Regions from separate parts of the Ferrimonas gelatinilytica genome, predicted to be linked through region 2. Evidence: predicted binding sites of a transcription regulator. Region 2 holds the regulator's gene; the other holds the start of a gene.
What was found. The regulator sigma-54, encoded in region 2, starts transcription at its own class of promoters, with help from an activator protein. The targets are predictions, from matches to a motif close to GTTGGCACGNNNNTNGNNT.
Positions count from the first base shown of each region.

Region 1 (7,843 bases), on a different contig from region 2:
CCGCCACCCCGGTGGGGATCAGGTAATAGCTCTGCTCCAACTTGGCGATCGCCAGTTGACCGTTGACCAAACCACGCTGCAGGGCTTCGGTGACAAACACCTTGGTGATGGTGCCCTGATCGGAAAAGTTGTAGGGGATCTCCCCGCGATCTCTAGGCTGTGCATTGCTGGTGATCAACTGACGGATCTGCGCCTGCAGCGCCTTTTTATCCGCCTCTGCCTTGCGCTCGGCATTGAGCAGGCGATCTTTTTCCGCTTGTTCCAGCTTCTTTTTGGCAGCCAGCTCCTTGGCTTCGTTGACCACCTTCTTGCCGGATTTCAGCGCGCGGTGTTTGGCCTTGTTGGCTTTCTTGGCGTCGTGCTTGCTGACAAGCCCCGCCTTCATCAGTTGATCTTGCAGTGACATGGTGGATTCTCGCGGTGGGTTATGCCGGTTAATTGTATCAACTTGCCGGCTCAGAGGGCACCGGCAAAGTCCAGCTGGCGCCAGGCTTCGTAGCTGACGATGGAGACGGCGTTGGCCAGGTTGAGGCTGCGGGCGTCCTTGAGCATGGGGATGCGGATCCGCTGTTCGGCGGGGATAGCTTCACGCACCTCCGCTGGCAGCCCCCGGCTCTCAGGGCCAAACAGCAGCACGTCACCGGCCCGGTAGCTCGGCTCGGTATGGGGACGGCTGCCCTTGGTGGTGAGGGCAAAGATGCGCCGTCCCGCCATCGCTGAGAGAAACGCGGGGTAGTCCGGGTAGCGGGTGACCGAGGTGAGTTCGGCGTAGTCCAGTCCGGCCCGGCGCAGTTTCTTCTCTTCCATGTCGAAGCCCAGAGGCTCGATCAGGTGGAGATGACAGCCGTTGTTGGCACAAAGACGGATGATGGCGCCGGTGTTGGGGGCGATCTCCGGCTCATAGAGGGCAATTTCAAACATAAACGGGGTTCCTGACGCTGATGCGCCCGTTTTACTCTGGCCCGCGGGCAAAGGCAAGTACCCGCCCTCCCCAGAGGCAGGCCTGAGACAGGGCATGAACTCAACAGCAAGCTGCAACCTGGCGCAAGGGGATGTCGGATGAGAAGCCAGGGCATTGCGTCTCGCGTTGCACAACGAGCTGATACACTGGATCAAAGGGACTATTGCAACTGGAGACAGCATGTCCTCCCCTCCTGCCTCTGACGCCTCGAAGCAGTATGAACGCTGGATCCACCTGGCCACCCGAGCTTCGGTGGCTACGGCGGTGGTGTTGATCCTGGCCAAGCTGGCGGCCTGGCTCCTTTCCGGCTCTGCTAGCCTGTTGGCCTCCCTGACCGACTCCATGATGGATGCCATGGCCTCCCTGGTGAATTTCTACGCCCTTCGACTGGCGCTGCAGCCGGCGGATCATCACCACCGGTTTGGTCACGGCAAGGCGGAGCCGCTGGCAACCCTGGCCCAGTCCGGATTCATTCTCGGCTCGGCGATGCTGTTGCTGTTTCACGGTGTTGAGCGCGTTTTCTCGCCGGTGGAGGTCAGCCACTCCGGCCTCGGGATCGGAGTGACCCTCTTCGCCATCCTGGCAACTTTGCTGCTGTTGGCCATACAGCGCCGAGCGGTGGCTGCTACCGGCTCCACCGCCATCGCCGCCGATGCCCTGCACTATCGCTCTGATCTGCTGCTAAACGGTGCCGTACTGTTGGCCCTGGCGCTGGCACAGTGGGGGATGGCATGGGCCGATGGCGCTTTTGCGGTGGTGATCGCGCTCTATATCGGTTGGGGCGCAGCCGGGTTGGGCCATGAAGCGGTTCAGCTTCTGCTGGATCGGGAGGCGGATCCGGATATCCGGCTCAAAGTGGTGGAACTGGTGGAGCAGGACGGCAACGTGCGTGGGATCCATGACCTGAGAACCCGTGTTTCCGGCAATACCCTCTGTGTGCAGATGCATCTGGAGTTGGATGCCCAACTGCTGCTGCGCGACGCCCATGCCATCGCCGATGGGGTGGAGCAGCGTATCCGCCGTGCCTTCCCCCACGCCGATATCATCGTACACCAGGACCCGGTGTAGCTCGCCCAAGCCGGTGTTAACTCTCCATCTTCAGCTCTTTGAGCTTTCGGGTCAGGGTGTTGCGGCCCCAGCCGAGCAGGCGGGCGGCATCCTGTTTATGTCCCTGACTGTGGTGCAGGGCGACTTTTAGCAGGGTGCGCTCGAAAGCGGGTTGGGCCTGTGCCAGGAGATCCTCCTCGCCCGCTTCCAGCGCCTGGCCCACCCAGAGTGCCAGCTGTTCTGTCCAGTCGCCGGTCTCCTGGTGGGATGCCACGGCGTTGAGCTCCGGCGGCAGATCGGTCTCCAGGATAGCCTGTCCGGACGCCATCACCGTCATCCAGCGGCAGGCATTTTCCAGTTGCCGCACGTTGCCCGGCCAGTCGAAACGGCAGAGGCGCTTCTCCGCTTCGCTGCTGAGCTGCTTGGGCTCGCCGCCGAGCTCCTCCGCGGCCTTGGTCAGGAAGTGGCGGGCGAGCGTCGGGATATCTTCTCGCCGCTCATTGAGCGGTGGGAGCTGGATCCGGAATACGTTGAGGCGATGGAAGAGATCCTCCCGAAATAGCCCGTCGCGAACCCGGGACTCCAGGTTCTGGTGGGTAGCGGCGACGATGCGCACATCCACCTTTATCGGCTGATGGCCGCCAACCCGGTAAAACTGACCGTCTGCCAGCACGCGGAGCAGGCGGGTCTGCACATCCAGGGGCATGTCCCCGATCTCGTCCAGGAACAGGGTGCCCCCGTTGGCCTGCTCGAAACGGCCCTGGCGTAACCCACCGGCACCGGTAAAGGCCCCTTTTTCATGACCAAAGAGCTCGGATTCGATCAGGTCCTTGGGGATGGCCGCCATGTTGAGGGCGACAAAGGGGTGGTCGGCGCGGGGGCTGTGCTTGTGCAGGGCGCTGGCGACCAGCTCCTTACCGGTGCCGGATTGGCCATTGATCAGCACGCTGATGGAGGAGCGGGCCAGTCGGCCGATGGCGCGGAACACCTCCTGCATTGCAGGTGCCTCGCCGAGGATCTCCGGAACCGCCTGGCGCTGAGGTCGGGTGCGACGGGTACGGCTGGCGCTGTGCTCCAGGGCCCGGCGTACCAGAGCCAGGGCTTCATCGATGTCGAAGGGCTTGGGCAGGTACTCGAACGCACCGGCCTGGTAGGCCCCGACCGCGCTGTCGAGGTCCGAGTGGGCGGTCATGATCAGTACCGGCAGCTCAGGGTGCTGGCTCTTGATCCTTTGCAGCAGCGTGAGTCCGTCGGTACCGGGCATGCGGATATCCGACAGGATAACCTCGGGCTGGCTGTGTTCCAGCGCCTGCCACAGGGACTCAGGGTGGGAGAAGCTGGTGCAGCTTATCTCTGCCCGTTTTAGTGCGCGCTCCAGTACCCAGCGGATGGAGCTGTCATCATCCAATATCCAGACTTGTTCGCTCACGGTGCCTCCTTTTCAAAGATGAGTGGCAGCAGCAGGGTGAATTCGGTGTGGCCTGGCCAGCTTTCCAGCTCGATCCGTCCCTGGTGTTGGCTGACGATGTTCTGGGCGATGGAGAGGCCCAGGCCACTGCCATCGGCTTTATCGGTGACCATGGGGTAGAACAAAGTGTCTCGCAGCGCACTGGGGATCCCGGGGCCGTTGTCGATGATGCTGACGGACACCACCTGACGATGGCGCTTGCCGGCAATGGTGGCGGCTCCTTGGCTGCGGGTCCGCAGCATCAACCTGGGTTGCCCTTCCGGCAGCGAAGACATCGCCTGGAGCGCGTTGCGCAGGATGTTGAGCAGGGCCTGCTGCAGCTGTTCGTTGTCCATCAAAAAATCGGGAATGGAGGGGTCATAATCGCGCTCGATCTGCAGCGGCCGCTCGCTCTCGAGTTGGCAGAGTCGGCTGGTCTGCTCCAGCAGTTTATGGATGTTGGCTAACTGCCATTGGCCCGGATGCTGGGGGCCCAGTAGCCGGTCGACCAGGTTACGCAGTCGGTCTGCCTGCTCGATAATGATGGCGGTAAACTCTTTGAGTTCGTCGGTTGCCAGCTCCATCTCCAGCAGCTGGGCTGCCCCGCGCAGTCCCCCCAGGGGGTTCTTGATCTCATGGGCAAGGCCACGCACCAGAAGTTGCGCAGCGTGGTGCTGGGCATACTGCTGTATCTCCTGACTGATACGGTGCTGTTGATCCACAACCCGTGCCTCGATCAGGGTATGGCCCTCCCCCAGGGGGCTGAACGCCAGGTCGACGGTGTGATGCTGGTTATCCAGGGTCAGCAGTGACAGGGCATACAGGGAGCGACCCTGGTCACCGGTCAGGGCCTGTGTCAGTGTCGTGTTATCGGCGGAGATCTGGCTGTAGAGGGTCTCCAGCGGGCAGCCCAGCATACGGCGACTGCCCATCCCGAGCAGTTGCTCTGCCGCCATGTTGGCGTACTGAACCTGGCGATTCGGGTCCAGCCGCAGCACAGCGGTGGAGAGGTGATCTAACAGTTGTGGGTCAGGGGCTGAGCCCATGGGGTGCATCCTTCTCGCTAGCTTGTGCGATCTGGCACCACCATAGCACTGCACCAAAAGGGTGCATAGTCTCAGCTTACTTCGGCATGGCCCCCCGGGGCGTTGGCTTGGGCTGCGGGCGTTTTGCCGGGATAAGAATCGAATGGCGATGCAGATAAACGGTTCTTAATGGGCTTGATGCAAGGACTTTGCCGTTTTTGTCGACCACCTTGGCTTGAAGTTGATGTTCGCCCCGATCCAGGTTGTCCAGGGCGAAGGAGCCACCTCCGCCGAGGGTGCGGACCTGAACGCCGTCGAGAAACAGCTGCACCCGGTGGCCGTCGGCCAGTTCCGGCTCGAGGCTGATGTCCAATCCAAGCTGACCGTTATTGTCTCGGACGGTGGCTTCCTCCGAGGGGCTTCGGATCCCGATCTTATACTCAGGGCCGCTCTCCTCCACCGGTTTGGGGGTCACCGGGGGCGGGGAGGGCAGGGAGATGGTGCTGCCCTCGCTGAGTGCAACAGACTCGGCCCCTGGCTGGGGCTTATCGGAGTAGTGAACCTGGCCGTTCTCATCCACCCACTTGTAGATCTGGGCGGTGCCACATAAAGGAATAAAAAGTAGGGAGATCAAAAACAAACGGCGCATGGTTTAGCTCCAGAGTTTGCCATCGGATGCTTCTCTGAGTGTAGTGTCTGCCTGCAAAGAAAAAAACCCACCCGGGCACCGGGTGGGTTTTGAGAGTGCCTGTGAACGACTTTGTTTTTATTGAGGGTACACAGGTTTGATCACCGCAGTAAGGCGTCGAAGGGCCTTACACGCTGTAGTACATCTCGAACTCAACCGGGTGAGTGGTCATATCCAGACGCTCAACTTCGGCCCGCTTCAACTTGATGTAGGAGTTGATGAAGTCATCGGAGAATACGCCACCGGCGGTGAGGAACTCACGGTCCGCATCCAGGCAGTCCAGCGCCTGAGAGAGGCTAGAGGCCACGGTCGGGATCTCAGCCGCCTCTTCTGCCGGCAGGTCGTAGAGATCTTTGTCCATCGCTTCGCCGGGATGGATCTTGTTGATGATGCCGTCCAGACCCGCCATCAGCATGGCTGAGAAGGCCAGGTAGGGGTTGGCAGTCGGATCCGGGAAGCGCACCTCGATGCGGCGGCCTTTCGGGCTTGGTACCACGGGGATACGGATGGACGCGGAGCGGTTACGGGCGGAGTAGGCCAGCATGACCGGGGCTTCAAAGCCGGGTACCAGACGCTTGTAGGAGTTGGTCGAGGCGTTGGCAAAGGCGTTGATGGCACGGGCGTGCTTGATGATACCGCCGATGTAGTACAGCGCGGTTTCGGACAGGCCGCCGTACTTGTCGCCGGCAAAGAGGTTCACGCCATCTTTGCTCAGAGACTGGTGGCAGTGCATGCCGGAGCCGTTGTCGCCAACAACGGGCTTGGGCATGAAAGTGGCAGACTTATTGTAGGCGTGCGCTACGTTGTGGATCACGTACTTCAGCACCTGCAGCTCATCGGCTTTCTCGACGATGCTGTTGAACTTGGTGGCAATCTCGTTCTGGCCTGCGGTGGCCACTTCATGGTGGTGGGCTTCGACGGTCTGACCCATCTCTTCGAGCACCAGACACATGGCGGAGCGGATATCCTGGGCGGAATCCACCGGGGAGACCGGGAAGTAACCGCCCTTGATGCCGGGGCGATGCCCCTTGTTGCCTTCCGCGTACTCCTTGTCGGAGTTCCACGCCGCTTCTTCTGCATCGATGGAGTACATGGAGCCGGACATGTCGCTCTTGTATTTCACGTCATCGAACAGGAAAAACTCCGGTTCCGGACCGAAAAAGACGTCATCGGCGATGCCGGTGGACTGCATGTAGGACTTGGCACGCTTGGCGATGGAGCGCGGGTCGCGATCGTAGCCTTCCATGGTCGCGGGCTCAATGATGTCACAGCGAACGTTGATGGTTTCAACGTCAGTGAAGGGGCAGAGCACGGCGGTGGACGGGTCCGGCATCAGGATCATGTCGGACTCGTTGATCCCTTTCCAGCCCTGGATAGAGGAGCCGTCGAACATTTTGCCCTCTTCAAAGAAGTCGGCATCGATCTGGCTTACCGGGATGGAAACGTGCTGCTCCTTACCCTTGGTGTCGGTGAAGCGCAGGTCAACGAACTTAGCGTCGTGTTCTTCAATCAGTTTCAATACATTTTCGACAGACATCTTATAAGCCTCCAATGGCATAAATTCGAGTGGCAACGAATGATGGCCAGCCTTAAGCCATCCTTGTGCCAAGTTTTTATATATTTGAAAAATATACAAAATTATCCATTCCCTGATCATCGTGATGCAGGGCTTGCCCTACATTGAGGCGCAGAATTACCGCTTTGCACCATTGTGGTGCGGTGCGTGTGCGCCCCGGGTCGGGTTGCGGATCCCGGTTTCGGTGCGGGTACTTTTCCCGTACTCGCCCGTTCCGAGGGCCCATAATGGAGAATTTCTTGCCGCTGGGCCATCCTTTCTGTCGCAGTGGGCGGCGCTTTACAGTACAATCGCCGCCGAAAATTTACCCCGCGAAGGGGTTGCTATTGGTCCGCTGCTACGGCAGGTCGGGCCCTTCCCTAATGCCCCTTTGCCTGGAGAGATCACTTTGAGCATCGAAAACTTGCGTAACGTGGCAATCATCGCCCACGTTGACCACGGCAAAACCACCCTGGTCGATAAACTGTTGGGCCAGTCCGGCACCTTTGACGATCGTGTCGCCCTGGACGAGCGCGTCATGGACTCCAACGACATCGAGAAAGAGCGTGGTATTACCATCCTGGCGAAGAACACCGCCATCAAGTGGAACGATTACCGCATCAACATCGTGGACACTCCTGGGCACGCCGACTTCGGTGGTGAAGTAGAGCGCGTTATGTCCATGGTGGACTCCGTTCTGCTGCTGGTGGACGCGCAAGAGGGCCCGATGCCGCAGACCCGCTTCGTGACCCAGAAAGCCTTTGCCCTGGGCCTTAAGCCGATCGTGGTGATCAACAAGATCGACAAGCCCGGCGCCCGTCCTGACTGGGTGATGGATCAGGTGTTTGACCTGTTCGACAACCTGGGTGCCACCGACGAGCAGCTGGACTTCAAGGTTGTGTATGCTTCCGCGTTGAACGGCTGGGCCTCCAACGAGGAAGGCGTGACGAAAGAGGACATGACCGATCTGTTCCAGACGATCGTCGATGAAGTGGCACCGCCGGCGGCCGATCCGGAAGGCGCCTTCCAGATGCAGATCTCCCAGCTGGACTACAACAGCTATGTCGGCGTGATCGGCGTTGGCCGCATCGCCCGCGGTAAAGTGAAAGTGAACCAGCAG
Region 1 covers NZ_BAABLF010000014.1:50,992-58,834, forward strand. The annotation lists gene ABD997_RS11350 (DUF2058 domain-containing protein) at 1-406, opposite strand, end outside; gene ABD997_RS11355 (tRNA (cytidine(34)-2'-O)-methyltransferase) at 457-921, opposite strand; gene fieF (cation efflux pump FieF) at 1,142-2,029, shown strand; gene glnG (nitrogen regulation protein NR(I)) at 2,046-3,437, opposite strand; gene glnL (nitrogen regulation protein NR(II)) at 3,434-4,501, opposite strand; gene ABD997_RS11375 (DUF4124 domain-containing protein) at 4,578-5,129, opposite strand; gene glnA (glutamate--ammonia ligase) at 5,296-6,705, opposite strand; gene typA (translational GTPase TypA) at 7,133-7,843, shown strand, end outside.
Region 1: glnA (glutamate--ammonia ligase) is a predicted target of sigma-54. The motif match lies at 6,760-6,778, and genes of this name have one in related genera.

Region 2 (7,843 bases):
AGATTCACTGCAATAACTCCTCCAGATAGGCTTCGGCAGGATGGTGAAAACGCACCGGGCCATCCGGGGCGCCGCGCAAAAACTGCTTCAGACGGGGGTCCTCCATTGACGCCAACTCCTCTGGGGTGCCGCTGGCGATCACCTGCTTGTCTGCCATCACGAAGACCATGTCGGCAATCTCCATCACCTCTTTGACATCGTGGGTCACCACCACGGAGGTCAGATCCAGCGCCTGGCCAAGATCCCGGATCAACTTGACCAGCACGCCCATGGAGATGGGATCCTGCCCGGCAAAGGGTTCGTCATACATCACCAACTCCGGCTCCAGCGCCATAGCCCGGGCCAGAGCAGCCCGGCGCTGCATGCCACCGGAAAGTTCCGCCGGCATCAACGTCGCCGCGCCACGCAGGCCGACCGCCTCCAGCTTCATCAACACCAGTCGGCGGATGAGAGCTTCCGGCAACTCGGTGTGTTCCCGCAGCGGGAAGGCCACGTTATCGAACACCGACATGTCGGTGAACAGCGCCCCCGATTGAAACAACATGCTGATGCGCCGACGCTCCCGGTAAAGCTCACTTCGAGAGAGGCGATTAAGATCTATGTCATCGAATCGCACGCTGCCACTGTCCGGCTGCAACTGGGCCCCGAACAGCTTCAGCAGGGTCGTTTTTCCGATTCCGGATGGGCCTAGGATAGCGGTGATCCCCCCCCGGGGAATGCGCATTGAGACCCGATCGAAGATGACACGACTGCCCCGTCGAAAAGTCATCTCCTCAACCTCAATCAATGGCTTAGCTTTTTGGTCTGCTGAGTTTTGCATGATCTGACGAGTCACCTGAGTGTCCGTCGACTCCTTTGTTATCGGCAGGCAAGGTGGTCAGTTTACGTGCCAAACAATTGGTTAACAATCTTCCCCCCTTTTCTTTTCCCTGCCATCGGGGGACAATGCGCGCCACCGCCAACCTTCCCGTCGAAACGGCATGATTATCAACACTGTTATCCTGCTACTGGGCCTCGGCCTGCTGGCCTGGAGTGCCGATCGCTTTGTCTACGGTGCTGCCGCGCTGGCCCGAAATGTTGGACTGCCTCCGCTGATTATCGGACTGACCATTGTTGCCATGGGGTCCTCGGCGCCGGAAGCGATGGTGGCGGCCAGTGCCGCCATGGACGGCCGCCTCGATACCGCCGTCGGCAACGTGGTGGGATCCAATATCGCCAACATCACCCTGATCCTCGGCGTAACCGCCCTGATACGTCCGCTACTGGTGGGCAGTTCAGCCCTGGTACGGGAGATGCCGCTGATGCTGGGGGCCAGCGTCCTGGCCGGTTACCTCATGAATGACCTGCAGCTCTCCCGACTCGACGGTTTGCTGCTGGCGCTGGCCTTCGCCGTGGTGATGGCCATCCTGGTGATCGCCGCGCTGCGCAACCGCGACAGCACCGACCCCCTGATCCAGGAGAGCGATGACGAGATCCCCATCGGTGTCCCTAACAGCCACGCTCTGGGCTGGCTGGCACTGGGCATGATACTGCTGCCGCTGGCCGCGGAACTGATGGTGAGCAACGCCGTTATCATCGCCAAGCATTTTGGTCTTTCGGACCTGGTGATTGGCCTGACCATCATCGCCGTCGGAACCAGCCTGCCAGAGCTGGCCGCGAGCTTGGCGGGACTGGCCAAGAATGAAGATGACTTGGTGATCGGTAATGTCGTCGGCTCCAACTTGTTTAATATCCTGGCTGTTCTGGCGATCCCCGCCCTCATTGCCCCCGGAGCATTGGATCCCGCTGCCGCTGGGCGGGACTTCTACTTCATGCTGGCTACCAGCTTGGCACCTCTGCTGTTACTCTTGCTCAAACGCCGTCGCATCATAGGGCGATGGGCTGGTGCGACGTTACTTAGCGCCTTTATTCTCTATCAATACAGTCTATTTGCAGCATGATCCCTAGGAGAGACGATGTCTGACGCCTCACAGTGGCATCAATGGGCCAAACGGGTCATCGAGATCGAAGCCCAGGCCGTGCACAATCTGCATACCTTTATCAATGATCAGTTCGTAGCCGCCTGCGAAACCCTGCTCGCCTGCAAGGGCAAGGTGGTGGTGATGGGCATGGGCAAGTCCGGCCATATCGGTAACAAGATCGCCGCAACCCTGGCCAGTACCGGCACCCCGGCCTTTTTCGTCCACCCCGGCGAAGCCAGCCACGGTGATCTCGGCATGCTTGCCCCCCAGGATGTGGTGATCGCCATCTCCAACTCCGGCGAAGCGCATGAGATTCTGACCCTGATGCCGGTGATCAAGCGCCTGGGTATCCCCGTGATCGCCATGACAGGCAAGCCGGAGTCGAGCATGGCCAAACTCGCCCGGCACCACCTCTGCATCACCGTCGCCGAGGAAGCCTGCCCGCTGGGTCTGGCCCCAACCTCCTCCACCACCGCGACACTGGTGATGGGGGATGCCCTGGCGGTCTCCCTGTTGCAGGCCCGTGGGTTTACCGTCGACGACTTCGCCCTCTCCCATCCTGGTGGGGCATTGGGACGCAAGCTGCTACTGCGGGTGTCAGACTTGATGCACAGCGGCGAGCGCCTGCCCCAGGTAAAGGAACAGGTGACCATCTCGGAAGCGCTGCTGGAGATCTCCGCCAAGGGGCTGGGAATGACCGCGGTGGTCGACGACGCCGGCAGACTAAGCGGGATCTTTACCGATGGCGATCTGCGCCGGGTGCTGGATGCCCGTGTCGATATCCACAGCACCGCCATCGGCGAGGTGATGAGTCGTCACCCGGTCACCATCGCCAGCCATGTCCTGGCTGCTGAGGCACTGCAACTGATGGAATCGCGTAAAATTAATGGCCTTATCACTCTGGATGTTGACGGCAAACCGGAAGGGGCGCTCAATATGATGGATATGCTGAAAGCGGGAGTCTTGTAATGGAACCCATTGTTACCCTCTATGGCCCGGTCAGCGCCGACATTCTGGCGCGGGCAGAGTCGATCCGTCTGCTGATCTGTGACGTCGACGGCGTCTTCTCCGATGGCCGTATCTACCTGGGCAATGATGGCGAGGAGCTCAAGGCGTTCCACACCCGCGACGGCTACGGTGTTAAGGCGATACAGCATGCCGGCATCCCGGTGGCGGTAATCACCGGACGACGCTCCACCATCGTCCAACAGCGGATGTCCGCGCTGGGGGTGCAGCAGATCATCCAAGGATGCGAGGACAAGCTCTCCGCTTATGAGACCCTCAAGCAACAACTGGGTGTGGAGGACGAGCAGTGCGCCTACATTGGCGATGACCTGGTCGACCTACCCGTCATGCAGCAGGTTGGACTCGCGGTGGCGGTTCAGGATGCACACCCTGCGCTGCGTCCCCATGCCCACTACCTGACCCAGCTGCCCGGAGGCTTCGGCGCCGTCCGTGAGCTCTGCGATCTGCTGCTCCAAGCCCAAGGCAAACTGGCCGACGCCAAGGGCATGTCCGTATGAAGCGAGAGCTGCTGGCCGGGCTGCTGCTGTTGACCATGGCCGCCGGTCTCTACTGGCGCTCCCTCAATACGGGCAGCGACCAGACGGTGCTCAGCCCGGAAACCGAACCCGACTTCATCGCTCGAAGTCTGCGCACCCGCGCCTACGACAGCAGCGGCCGACTCAATGCGGAGATCGCAGCCGACCAAATGCAGCATTTCCAGGATGACGCCTTGACCGAGTTCGCCCGACCCGTGTACCTGCTCTACCCAGAGGGGGGCGATGGTGTCTGGAAGATCCAGTCCGAGGCCGGTCAGCTTCAACAGAACCGCTACCTTTTACTGGAGCAGGAGGTGGTGGTCACCGCCATCGAACCCGGTGAGCCGCTGCAAACCATCCATACTGACCAGCTGGCACTGGACCTGGAAACCATGGTCATGACCACCGAATCCATGATTCGCGCAGAGGGTAACACCTTTACCTTGCAAGCCAGGGGCCTCTGGGCGGATCTCAATACAAACCGGATCGAACTCAAAGACAGGGTAAGCGCTACCTATGAAGTGCAATAAACTGATTTTACTGGGCTTGTTAGCCTTGGCTCCGCAAACCTTGGCTTCCGAGGCCGATTTTACCCAGCCGGTCAAAGTGACCGCTAACAGCTCCAGTGGCGACTTCACCAACCGGGTACTTGAGTATCGGGACAACGTGGTGATCGTCCAGGGCAGCCTGCGCATCGAGGCGGACCGCCTGATACTTGAGTCCTCGGAGGACAAAAGCCGCCAGGTAATGATCGCCACCGGCAACCCGGCCACCTACGAGCAAGTGATGGAGAACGGCCTGATGGCCCGGGCCGAGGCCCGAGAGATCCGCTACGACGTCAATACCCAGCTGTTGACCATGAGCGGCAACGCGCAACTGAGCCAGGCAGATAGCCTGGTGCGGGGCGAAACCATCAGTTACAACGCCCGGCTACAGCGCCTGACCGCCGAGGGCAGCAAAGATGAACAGATCACCACCATCTTCATGCCCAAAGAGGAAAAAAAGGTAGAGCCGGAGCCGGAAGCTCCAGCGCCAGCGCCAGCGCAGGAGCCTCAACCATGACCGAGAGCGTGCTCAAGGCTGAACAACTGGCCAAAAGTTACAACGGTCGTCAGGTCGTCAAGAGCGTCGGTCTGGAGGTGAAAACCGGGCAGATCGTCGGCCTCCTCGGCCCCAACGGGGCGGGGAAAACGACGACCTTCTACATGGTGGTGGGGCTGGTGCAGAACGACAAGGGACGTATTCAGATCGATGATCGTGACATCACCCTGCTGCCCATGCACTCCCGGGCCCGCCAGGGGATCGGTTACCTCCCACAGGAGGCCTCCATTTTCCGCAAGCTGAGTGTCTACGACAACCTGATGGCGGTCCTGCAAACCCGCAAGGAGCTGTCGAAACAGGAGCGGGAACACAAGCTGGAGCAGCTGTTGGAGGAGTTCAACATCACCCATATTCGTGACAGCCTCGGCATGAGCCTGTCCGGTGGTGAGCGTCGTCGGGTGGAGATCGCCCGAGCCCTAGCAGCGGACCCCAAGTTTATCCTTCTCGATGAGCCCTTTGCCGGGGTAGACCCTATCTCGGTTATCGATATCAAGAAGATCATCGAACACCTCAAGGAGCGGGGCCTAGGTGTCTTGATCACCGACCACAATGTGCGCGAAACTCTGGATGTGTGCGAATACGCTTACATCGTCAGCCACGGGGAGATGATCGCACAGGGCGCACCGGAAGCGGTGCTCAACAACAAACTGGTTCGCTCGGTGTACCTCGGCGACCAGTTCAAGCTCTGACCGTCCGGCTAAAGCGGGACTTACGACACAAGGATTGGGCATTACCTCGATGAAGACGTCACTGCAGCTGAAGCTGGGGCAACACCTGACCATGACGCCCCAATTGCAGCAGGCGATACGCCTGCTGCAGCTGTCGACGCTGGATCTGCAACAGGAGATCCAGGAAGCACTTGAGGCCAATCCCCTGCTGGAGCAGGTTGATGAGTTTGAAGGTCAGGATGCGGAGGTGCCGGAAGCTGCCCCGAAGGAGCGCTCGGAAATGGAAACCGGCGAGGCGATGAGCCAAACCGAGATGACCGATGACCTGCCGCTGGACAGCACCTGGGACGATGTCTACAGTGCCGCGCCTGCCGCCCCCGCCGGGCCGGTGCGCGACGACGATGAGAATCTCTACCAGGGGGAAACCCACGAAGACCTGCACAGCCATCTGCTCTGGCAGATGGAGCTCACCCCGATGACTGATCGGGATCGTGCCATCGCCACCACCATCATCGACGCCATTGACGAGCATGGCTATCTCACTGTTGATATCGAAGAGGTGCAAGAAGCGCAGGGCCTGGATGATATCGACCTGGACGAGGTCGTGGCGGTACTCAAGCGTGTCCAGCAGTTCGATCCTATCGGCTGTGGCGCGCGGGATCCGGCAGAGTGCCTGCTGGTCCAGTTGGCCCAGTTCGATCCCAAAACCCCCTGGCGCAGCGAAGCGATCAGCCTGCTCAACGACCATATGGACCTGCTGGGCAACCGCGACTTTCGAACCCTCCTGCGGCGCACTAAACTCAAAGAAGATGAGTTAAGGGCCGCCATGGAACTGATCCAATCTCTCAACCCCCGTCCAGGCAGCGCGATCTCCGCCAGCGCGAGCGAGTATGTGATACCGGACGTTTCCGTTAGCAAGAAACAGGGACGCTGGGTGGTGGAACTCAACCCGGATTCGGTCCCAAAGATCCGTATCAACGAACAGTACGCCGCCCTCTCAAAAGGGGCCAGAAACAATGGCGACAGTCAGTTTGTTCGCGGTCACTTGCAGGATGCCAAGTGGTTCATCAAGAGCCTGGAGAGCCGCAATGAGACATTAATGAAGGTGGCGAACTGCATCGTCCAGTTTCAGCAAGGATTTCTTGAGTATGGTGACGAAGCGATGAAGCCCATGGTCCTCAATGACGTCGCCGAAGCGGTGGAGATGCACGAGTCCACCATCTCCCGGGTCACTACACAGAAATTCATGCATACCCCTCGAGGGGTGTACGAACTGAAATACTTTTTCTCCAGTCACGTCAGTACGGACAGTGGCGGTGAGTGTTCCTCCACCGCCATCCGCGCACTGATCAAAAAACTGGTGGCCGCCGAGAGTCCCAAAAAGCCCCTCAGCGACAGCAAGATGGCTCAGCTTCTCGCGGAGCAGGGGATCCAGGTAGCACGGCGAACCATCGCCAAATACCGGGAAGCCCTCTCCATCCCCCCGTCAAACCAGCGCAAAGTACTGTAACAGAGCGCAATGGAGGCTTACTTATGCAGATCAATCTTACCGGGCACCACATCGAACTGACCGACGCCTTGAGAAACTATGTGCATGAAAAGTTTGAGCGACTAGAACGGCATTTTGATCACATCAACAATGTCCACGTGATCCTGAATGTACAGAAGCTGCAGCAGATCGCCGAAGCCAAGCTCCATGTCAACGGTGGGGAGGTGTTTGCCACCCATGAGCACGAAAACATGTACGCGGCCATCGATGGTCTGGTGGATAAGCTTGACCGCCAAGTGATTAAGCACAAAGAGAAAATTTCCAGACACTAATGGAAATCACGCAACTCCTGACGCCGGAGCGCACCCACTGTGCTGCGCCCGGCCTTAGCAAGAAACGGGCACTGGAGATGATCAGTGATTTGGCTGCTCGCCAGTGCCCGGATCTCCCCCAACATGAACTGTTTGAGAGCCTGTTAGCCCGGGAAAAAGTGGGCAGCACCGGAATCGGCAACGGCATCGCCCTGCCCCACGGTCGCCTCGAACGGATCACCACTCCCATCGCCGTGCTGCTCAAAACCGAGGAGCCGATCCCCTTCGATGCCATCGATGGCAAGCCGGTCGACCTGCTGTTTGCCCTCTTTGTTCCGGAGCAGGATCATCAGGCCCACTTGTCAACGTTGCGCACTGTGGCGGCCCTGCTCAGCCAGAAGGAGCTTTGTCGGGCGATGCGCAAAACCTGTAATGATCGAGAACTCTATGAGCTGCTAACCCAGTGAAGTTAATCATCCTCTCCGGCCGCTCCGGCGCCGGTAAAACCGTCGCCCTACACATACTCGAAGATCTCGGCTTTTACTGCGTCGACAACCTGCCACTGGAGTTGCTCCCACAGCTGCTGCGAACGCAACAGGGGCGCAGCAAGGAGGTCGCGGTCAGCCTCGACATTCGCAATCTGCCGCTGGAGAAGATCGACATCCCCCATCTTCGAGGCCAGCTCGACAGCAACATCGATCTGCAGCTGTTCTATCTCGATGCCGGCGATGATCACCTGCTGAAGCGCTACAGCGAAACCCGGCGAATGCAC
Region 2 covers NZ_BAABLF010000029.1:49,938-57,780, forward strand. The annotation lists gene mlaE (lipid asymmetry maintenance ABC transporter permease subunit MlaE) at 1-8, opposite strand, end outside; gene ABD997_RS14005 (ATP-binding cassette domain-containing protein) at 5-820, opposite strand; gene ABD997_RS14010 (calcium/sodium antiporter) at 981-1,940, shown strand; gene ABD997_RS14015 (KpsF/GutQ family sugar-phosphate isomerase) at 1,956-2,930, shown strand; gene kdsC (3-deoxy-manno-octulosonate-8-phosphatase KdsC) at 2,930-3,484, shown strand; gene lptC (LPS export ABC transporter periplasmic protein LptC) at 3,481-4,032, shown strand; gene lptA (lipopolysaccharide transport periplasmic protein LptA) at 4,019-4,564, shown strand; gene lptB (LPS export ABC transporter ATP-binding protein) at 4,561-5,292, shown strand; gene ABD997_RS14040 (RNA polymerase factor sigma-54) at 5,342-6,781, shown strand; gene hpf (ribosome hibernation promoting factor) at 6,805-7,092, shown strand; gene ptsN (PTS IIA-like nitrogen regulatory protein PtsN) at 7,092-7,538, shown strand; gene rapZ (RNase adapter RapZ) at 7,535-7,843, shown strand, end outside.